2 regions of the Jeotgalicoccus sp. WY2 genome follow, and region 1 is predicted to be linked to the other one. Evidence: riboswitches for the same ligand, from Rfam matches in the RefSeq annotation. Region 1 holds a riboswitch; the other holds the start of a gene.
The links. A riboswitch is a leader RNA that binds a small molecule or an ion and turns the genes downstream of it on or off. The one in region 1 is predicted to bind preQ1.
Positions count from the first base shown of each region.

Region 2: it holds a riboswitch for preQ1, as region 1 does, so the genes downstream of both, queF (preQ(1) synthase) here and G4D76_RS05375 (QueT transporter family protein) in region 1, are expected to answer to the same signal.

Region 1 covers NZ_CP049818.1:909,651-913,867, reverse strand. The annotation lists gene G4D76_RS05380 (RidA family protein) at 80-1,351, shown strand; gene G4D76_RS05375 (QueT transporter family protein) at 1,393-1,842, opposite strand; PreQ1 riboswitch class I at 1,852-1,895, opposite strand; gene G4D76_RS05370 (NRDE family protein) at 1,895-2,668, opposite strand; gene G4D76_RS05365 (RluA family pseudouridine synthase) at 2,655-3,170, opposite strand; gene G4D76_RS16715 (hypothetical protein) at 3,173-3,331, opposite strand; gene G4D76_RS05360 (phospholipase D-like domain-containing protein) at 3,463-4,217, shown strand, end outside.
Region 2 covers NZ_CP049818.1:524,136-528,352, reverse strand. The annotation lists gene G4D76_RS03000 (FtsX-like permease family protein) at 1-197, shown strand, start outside; gene G4D76_RS16550 (hypothetical protein) at 194-484, shown strand; gene G4D76_RS16545 (hypothetical protein) at 490-864, shown strand; gene G4D76_RS02995 (queuosine precursor transporter) at 961-1,569, opposite strand; gene queF (preQ(1) synthase) at 1,654-2,142, opposite strand; PreQ1 riboswitch class I at 2,195-2,240, opposite strand; gene G4D76_RS02985 (alpha/beta hydrolase) at 2,384-3,202, shown strand; gene G4D76_RS02980 (hypothetical protein) at 3,310-3,525, opposite strand; gene G4D76_RS02975 (GNAT family N-acetyltransferase) at 3,608-4,217, shown strand, end outside.

The DNA.
Region 1 (4,217 bases):
TTTTAATAGCAGGATGAGCAATAAAATCTGTTAATTATCTATTTCAAATAAACCTAACTTTAAAGGAGCATAATTATTTATGAGTGAATATAATGCAGTAGCACCAACTAATACGGATAACGCACCGAAGTTTGACCAGTCTTCTCAGTCAGCAGCGTTTTCACATTACAGCAATTTATCAGCACAGCTGCCAATCGATCCGGCAACTGGCAAATTAGTAGAAGGCGGCGTTAAAGCGCAGGCTGAACAAAGCTTTAAAAATATCGAAGCAATTCTTAAAAACTTCGGCCACGTAATGAGCGATATCGTAAGAATCACTGTTTTCGTTACAGACATCCAGGATGTAGAGGCTGTAAACGAAGTGTTCCACACATTCTTCCCGACATACGTACCAGCTCGTACGAATGTAGCGGTTAATGCTTTACCGATGGATGCTGAAGTTCAAGTTGAAGCACTTGTATCACATGGTGTAGGTACAATTCCTAATGCGCCGCAGGCTGGCGATTTAATTAAATTAACAAACCATACTGCGAATGCACCGGCAAATGCTTTATCTTCACAGACTGTTGCATTCTCACACTACAACAACATTACAGCTCAGCTGCCAATTGATCCTGCAACAGGCAGAATCGTTACAGGCGGAGTAAAAGCAGAAACTGCACAGAGCTTAAAAAATATTAAAGCAATTTTAGCTGGCATCGATGTTCCATTGGATGACATTGTTAAAATTAATATTTTCGTAAAAGACCTTGCAGATATGGACGCAGTAAACGAAGTTTACTCAACATTCTTCCCGGATTCTGCAATTGCAAGAACTGTTGCATATGTACCGGCGCGTACTGTTATCGAAGCGGCAGACCTGCAGATGGGTGCATCAGTACAAATCGAAGCAGTAGTATCACACGGAGACGGTACGCCGCCACAGGCTATCGAAGACAGACACGGTATTGTAATCAAAGCACACAACACAGAAAATGCACCGGTTGACAGCTTATCTACACAAACTGTAGCATTCTCACACTACAACCACCTGTCAGCTCAACTGCCAATCGACCCTAAAACTGGTAAATTAGTTGAAGGCGGAATTAAAGAACAGACTAAACAGGTTTTAACTAACATTAAAGCGGTTATCGAAAGCGTTGACCACGTAATGGAAGATATGGTTAAAGTAAATATCTTCGTTAAAGACCTTGCAGATATGGATGCTGTAAACGAAGTTTACGCAGGATTCTTCCCTGAAGGCACACCTGCAAGAAGAGTAGTCGGCGTTTCAGCTTTACAGGAAGATGCTCTAATTCAGATTGACGCAATTGCGGGCAACGCTGAAGGCACACCACCGGAAACTAAATAAAATAAGACACAAAAATGCCTCCATATTAATGGAGGCATTTTTTATTCCGGCAATATTCGATGGCCGATTTTTTTAAATATAAACGTGCCGATAAATGTAGTAATCAGCGTCGACAGTCCAACTGTTGCTGCACTGAACCAGTATGGCAGACCGAGTACTAAATACAGTGCCAGTCCGACTAACAGTCCTGCAAGCACGCTGTACTGAAGTGCATTTACCCAGACGTTTTTTATAAAGTAGCTTAATGAATAAGCGATTACGGATATAGTTACACCGACGAAAACGTCGATTAGGCCGAGGCTTGAGAAAACATTTGCGATACCGACTCCAAGAATCATACCTGCGATATATTTACGGTTGAAAAATGGAATAACACACAGCATTTCACTTATTCTGAATTGAATAGCGCCTGTGCCAATAGGGTTAATCACAGTAAGTGCGACATAAATTGCCGCTAAGACGGCATTAACAGCCATGTCTTTAACATTCATATTGCATAATTCTCCTTAGTTTTTTTGACAGGGAGTTTGCGAACCTGTTTTTTTATTTATTGACTGATATCGTTTCTGATATTTCACCGGTTTCGACACCATTTTTAAATGTGCGCTCAATCAGCGTAATATTATCCTGATGATCGACCAGGACAACAGTAGAACATCGCGTTCCATAATCAAAATCAGGAATATCGATAAACAGCGGCGATAATTTCTTTTCCAGGTCGAAATCGACTCCGGTCTTTTGTACGATGTCCTCTGCTGCTTGTGAGTCGATGCGGAGCAGGTTGAACAAGGCGTCAACATCTACGTCCTCTTCAGATAATACTTCATCTAATTTGGCTTTTCCAATCACGACTTTCGGCCACGGCGTATCGAGATATTCATTCGATAAACCATGAGTACCGTCGTCGATACGTGAGACATTGTTGTCGTAGTTATTCATGTAATAAAGCTCATCAGGATTCCCGGCGAGCAGATTAAATCCTGCATAGTCACTGCTCGAGGCAGCAAGATTCTTTAAGTAATCTTCAGGATTATCTTTTGAAAGCAAATAATTAACGACGAGTTCACCACGCGATTTTTTAGCTTCCATAGTCATTTCTTCGGGCGTTCGGATATTAGTCAATGCACCTATTTTACCCGATTTTGACACAGCGAGCCAGGTGCCTTTTGCTTTTAAATCACGGCCGCCTAAAATATTCTGATGATCATCCGAGTAATGCATGGATGCAGTCGGACGGGAATAAAACTCGTCGCGGTTAGCTGCAAGCACCATTTTATATTTTTGGTGCGAACCGATATTAAAATTAATAAGACACATCAAAATCACTCCACGGGAATGTTTCCGGCGGCTTGCAGAATACTTCTACGTATTCATCTTTCGTAGGATGTTTAATACGCAGGTAAGTCGAGTAAAGTGCAATCTGCTGACCGACTTTAGCACTCTTGTTATATTTCTGATCGCCAAACAGCGGGTGACCGAAATGAGACAGCTGTACACGGATTTGATGTGAACGTCCTGTGTGAAGTTTTACTTTTACCAGTGAATAATTATTATTTTCAGCTACCATTTCATAGTCCAGCTTAGCCATTTTTGAACCGCGGTGGTTTTTATGAACCACTTTGGAAATATTTTTCTTTTCGTCTTTAAATAAATGGTTCGTTAAAGTACCTTTTTTCTGTTCCAGATGGTTTTCTACAACCGCATGATACTGACGGTCAAAGTTTTGTAATCTTATTTCGTTTGATAATCTTGCAGCTGCTTTTGACGTTTTAGCAAATACTACAGCACCGCCGACTGGACGGTCTAATCTGTGTACCAGCCCTAAATAAACCGCTCCGGGTTTATTGTATTTCTCTTAATATATTCCTTTAACATAGTTAATAAGTCTTTATCTTCTGAACTGTCTTCCTGGACAGGGATGTTAACCGGCTTATCGACAATGAGTAAATGGTTGTCTTCGTACAATAGATTAATATTCACGCATTTCACTCCTTAAAATTCGTAAGTTATATTATACCATCTATACAGTAAATATCTTATCACTTTCGCAATGTTTATTTGATAGAATGGATATAAGTGTAAAATCATACTATTAATCATAGAGGTGAATAATGAGAAAACGTTATTTATTTTTAATTATTATTGCCGCTTTAATACTTATACCTCTAATTGTCGCCGGTGTGCGCTATTTTGTTCCAGTGCCTTCGGGGGTATCTTACGAGTCCGAAGAATATCAGACAGATGATGCAGAGTTTTTATACGACCTTACATATACAGATAATAATAAGGGAATTACTGAGGAACAGGAAGTTTTTGAAGAGATTTATACGATGATTGACGAAGCGGAAGAGTTTCTAGTCCTCGATATGTTTTTATTTAATGATGATTACAATCATGACACGCTCGACTTCCCGCCACTATCGCAAAATTTAACAGATAAATTAACAGCTAAAAAGGCAGAAAATCCGGAAATGGATATTATTTTTATTACGGATAGTATCAATACTTTCTATGATACGTATACACCGCCTCATATTAATGAACTAAAGGAAGCGGGCATAGAAGTAATTTTTACCGACTTAACTAAGTTGCGGGATTCGAATCCCTTGTATTCCGGTTTTTACAGAACATATTTCCAGTGGCTCGGAACGTCTGAAGATCAGTGGCTGGTCAATGCATTAAGACCTCAGGGTCCGGAAGTAAATATACGGTCTTATTTATCGATGCTGAACTTTAAAGCCAATCATAGAAAAGTAATTATTAATGAAAAGAATGGCCTGATTACGTCGGCAAACCCGCATGACGCAAGTGTTCATCATTCTAATATTGCTGTGAAACTAAGTGGGGATATACTTTACGACATGCT
Region 2 (4,217 bases), 390 kb from region 1:
ATAACATTGTCAGAACAGACGAAAATACCGACATTCCTGAAAATGAAAATTCTTCAATGAACAGCGGTGAAATGGGTATAGTCGTAGCAAGTGATGCTGAGTTTGACAATTTTAATGTTGCTGAAAATGAAGCGAAGGTTACAGGAACCATTGCGATTTTAGATATGTTTATGTCATTTGATGAAGGAGACCCGTGACCTTTACGGATGGTCAAGAATTTGAAAGAACTGTAGAAATCACTGAAACGATGAGTGAAGGTGTAGTGCCGCCGTATCTGGCATTCGGACTGCCGACTTTAATAATCGACGATGCTGTATATCAGGAACTGGCGGAGAATAAGCCGGAAGAAACCGGTGGTTTCGAAATGCCTTCAGAACTGTTTGCCTTTGATATTATCGACGGAGATAGTGAAGTAGTTTATGAATTAATGGATCAAGAAGAACACCCGGGATTTAACTCGAGATTAAAAAATATAATGAAATGATTCAGATGTCAGGAATGATGGCATTTATCGTTGGATTTTTAGGTTTCGCCTTCCTGCTGACATCGGGATGTATTTTGTACTTTAAGCAAATCGATGAATGTGAAGACGAGAAAGGCAGCTATAAAGTGCTGCGTAAACTTGGTTTCTCACAAGGAGAAATATTAAAAGGACTAGCGCTGAAAATGATAATATCATTCGGTATTCCATTAGTCATTGGCCTGCTGCATTCGTTATTTGCAGTCAAGTCAGGATGGTTCATCTTCGGAATTGAGATGTGGACACCCATGCTGATTGTGATGAGCGTATACACAGTGCTGTATTCAATATTTGCACTGATGTCGCTAGTATATTACCGGAAAGTTGTCAGAAATAGTTTATAAAATATGAAATCCTCCGTCTGCATTTTGCAGATGGAGGATTTTTTTAGTCACAATGAACGGAATTCATAGTAACCTACAGATTCAGAATCATCTAAATCAATGCAAATGCTGCGTCACGTTCATTAAAAGTGTACGTTCTTTAACGAGCTGCTTTCGTGCTAACGCGACAAGTAAGTAAACAAGCGGTGTATCCAGCAGCACGATAATAATTTTCGCGATGTACTGCATAAATATCATACTGATTAACACTTCATTCGGTACCGTGCCGATAAATGCAATGACGATAAATATACTCGTATCGGCAAATTGTGTAATGACTGCCGAAAAGTTATTGCGCAGCCATAAGTGGCGTCTGCCGTGACGTTCTTTTAGTTTATGGAATATAAAAACATCGAGGTTTTGGCTGACCAGGTATGAAACAAGACTCGCGATAATGACCTGGAAGCTGCCGCCTAAAATCATTTCGTATTCTCCCTGCATATTAAAGAACGGTGCAGCGGGAACTTCTATTGCTATGTAAATAAAAAATAAAACAATAATCTGCGTAATAAATCCTGCACGGATTGCGCGTGCAGCCATTTTCTTGCCGTAGACTTCGCCAATCACATCTGTAATTAGAAATGTTGCCATATAAACGATGACAGCGGCGGGTAAGTCAAAGCCGAAAATCGTAAATACTTTAACTGCAAGTATATTTGAAACCACGAGCAGTCCCGCAAAGAGGCGGTCAAATAAAATATCATTGTGTTTCCTCCAGTTATAAATGGAAGAAATTCTTAGCCGTCTCTCTTATCTGTTGTCTATCTTTTCCGGATACATATCGTGATTCATCAAGCGGTGGTCTGCCATCTGCTCATACTTAGTCCCGGGTCTGCCGTAGTTCACGTAAGGGTCAATTGAAATGCCGCCGCGCGGTGTGAACTTGCCCCATACTTCAATATATTTCGGATCCATCAGTTCAACCAGATCGTCGACAATCATGTTGACGCTGTTTTCATGAAATCCGCCGTGGTTGCGGAAACTGAACAAATATAACTTCAATGCTTTACTTTCAACCATTTTTACATCGGGAATATAACTGATATAAATTGTTGCGAAATCCGGCTGGCCGGTCATCGGGCACAGTGTCGTGAATTCTGGGCAGTTAAATTTCACAAAATAGTCGCGTCCAATATGACCGTTTTCGAATGTTTCCAATATTTCCGGATTATAATCAAATTTATATTCTACGTTCTGATTTCCGAGTAAGCTTAAATCTTTTGAGTAATCTTCAGTCATTATAAATCCTCCTAAAAATAAAAAAACACGCGCCAACGAAGGCACGTGTTAATGTGTCTTAGTTTTTTTGAGAGGGTGTGGCTAAGAACCTCTTCGTCATTTTATTTGCATTGTTCATTATACATAGAGGCCCCGGAAAGGTCCATACCCTTAATTTTTTTAACGGGCGGATACACGATTCTTCATATCGTTCTCAATTTTTTGTTACTATTGAAGTAATAAGAGTACGGAGGCATAGACGATGGAAATTAAAAAGTTTAAAGTTGGTAATTATTATGCTGAGGTCACAGCAATGCTCGGGGATTCAGGTGTGAAATTCGAAGCGAAACCGGCTGTGGTTATTTGCCCCGGCGGAAGTTATATGTACGTCTCAAAGCGAGAAGCGGAACCCATTGCTTATGAGTTTCTGGCACAGGGCTATCAGGTATTTATCCTGCGTTATTCTACGATTGGCACGATGATTGAAGCGGAGGGGAGAACACCGGAAAGAGATGAAATGTACAAAATTGCATCGATGCTCAAGCCGGATAAAACGCTCGGCTCCGAATTTCCAAACCCGTTAATAGAACTGGCTTTAACGATGTCGCATATTCGCGAAAATATTCATGAATACAATGTCGATGCGGATAATATCGGTGTACTCGGATTTTCTGCCGGCGGTCATCTTGCAGCAAGTCTCGGCGTACACTGGCATCAGGACTGGCTTACTGAGCTCGTCGGTAAAGAGTCCAGATGGTACCGTCCGAACTTCCAGGTTCTCGGTTATCCAATACTCGATTACGATTTGAACAGAATTATTGCAGAAGAAAGAGGCATCGGTGATCCGCAGTATATGTCGATGGCAAGCCGGATGGTTTTCGGGAAATCAATTGAAGAAGATGTACTCGATAAAGCAACTGCCAAAAACTATGTATCTGAAAATACACCGCCGACATTTATGTGGCATACGGGAGAAGACAACTGGTCTTTATCAAAAACACACTTGATTTCGCAAATGCGCTGGAACAGCATAGTGTGCCGTGGGAACTTCATACATTCCATAAAGGTGACCATGGTTTAAGTGTCGCGTCAAAAATTACAGGCAAAGTAAACCCGCACGTGCAAAAATGGGTGCCTTTAATGTTTGAATGGCTGGAAGATATTAAATAAAAAAAACAGCCGTTTAAATTAACGGCTGTAATCTAAATTATATTCCAAATATAATTCTGTATGGTCCGGGTAAATCAGCTCCACTAATAAATTATCCTCATCAAAATCGCTTGTTTGTCTCATGCAGTTATATATAAAGGAATCCAGTGATGCTTTCTCAGCATCTAGATTAGTTATCAGTTTAAAGAATGATTTGTTATTACTGGAGTTCATACATTTCACTAATATATTCATTTTACACCAACTCCTCAATATATTAATAACCGGAATTGGCATAATCTAAACATCAAATACACTTAAGAAGGGCGGCAGTGCAATGAAATTTGTAAAACTTAACTTAAATGATATCGAGGAAATTCTGGAGCTGCAGGATTCGATTTACGAGTTTTTAGAACAGAAAGAAGTACTTGAAAAACTGACGAGAAAAGAATTTGAAACTTGCCTAGAGCAAGGATACGTCACGGGAGTCTTTCACGAAGATGAGCTGATAGCACTTCGTATGATGTACATTCCTTCATTAACAGAAGAAGAGCACCTGGCTGACGATGTCGGCGTTAATAGAGAACGTTCGATTTACTCAGAAATTTCATTGGTCAACCCTGAACACCGCGGACAGAAACTGCAGATGAAAATGGGCGAGTATTTAATTGAACAAGTACGTGAGAGCGGAGACTTCGATTATATTTTCTCAACAGTAATGCCGGCTAACCTGGCGAGCTTAAAAGATAAATTTAAACTCGGTTTTAAAATAATGCGCACGAGATTGAAATACGGGGGCAAGCGCCGCCATATTTTATATCTTCCATTGAATGAAGAAATAACAGTTAAAGGGGAAGCTTTGAATATTAAATTTGATAATTACGACTGGATGATGAATGCCGGACAGGATTATATCGGCAATTCTTTACAGGATGACTTTATTAAAT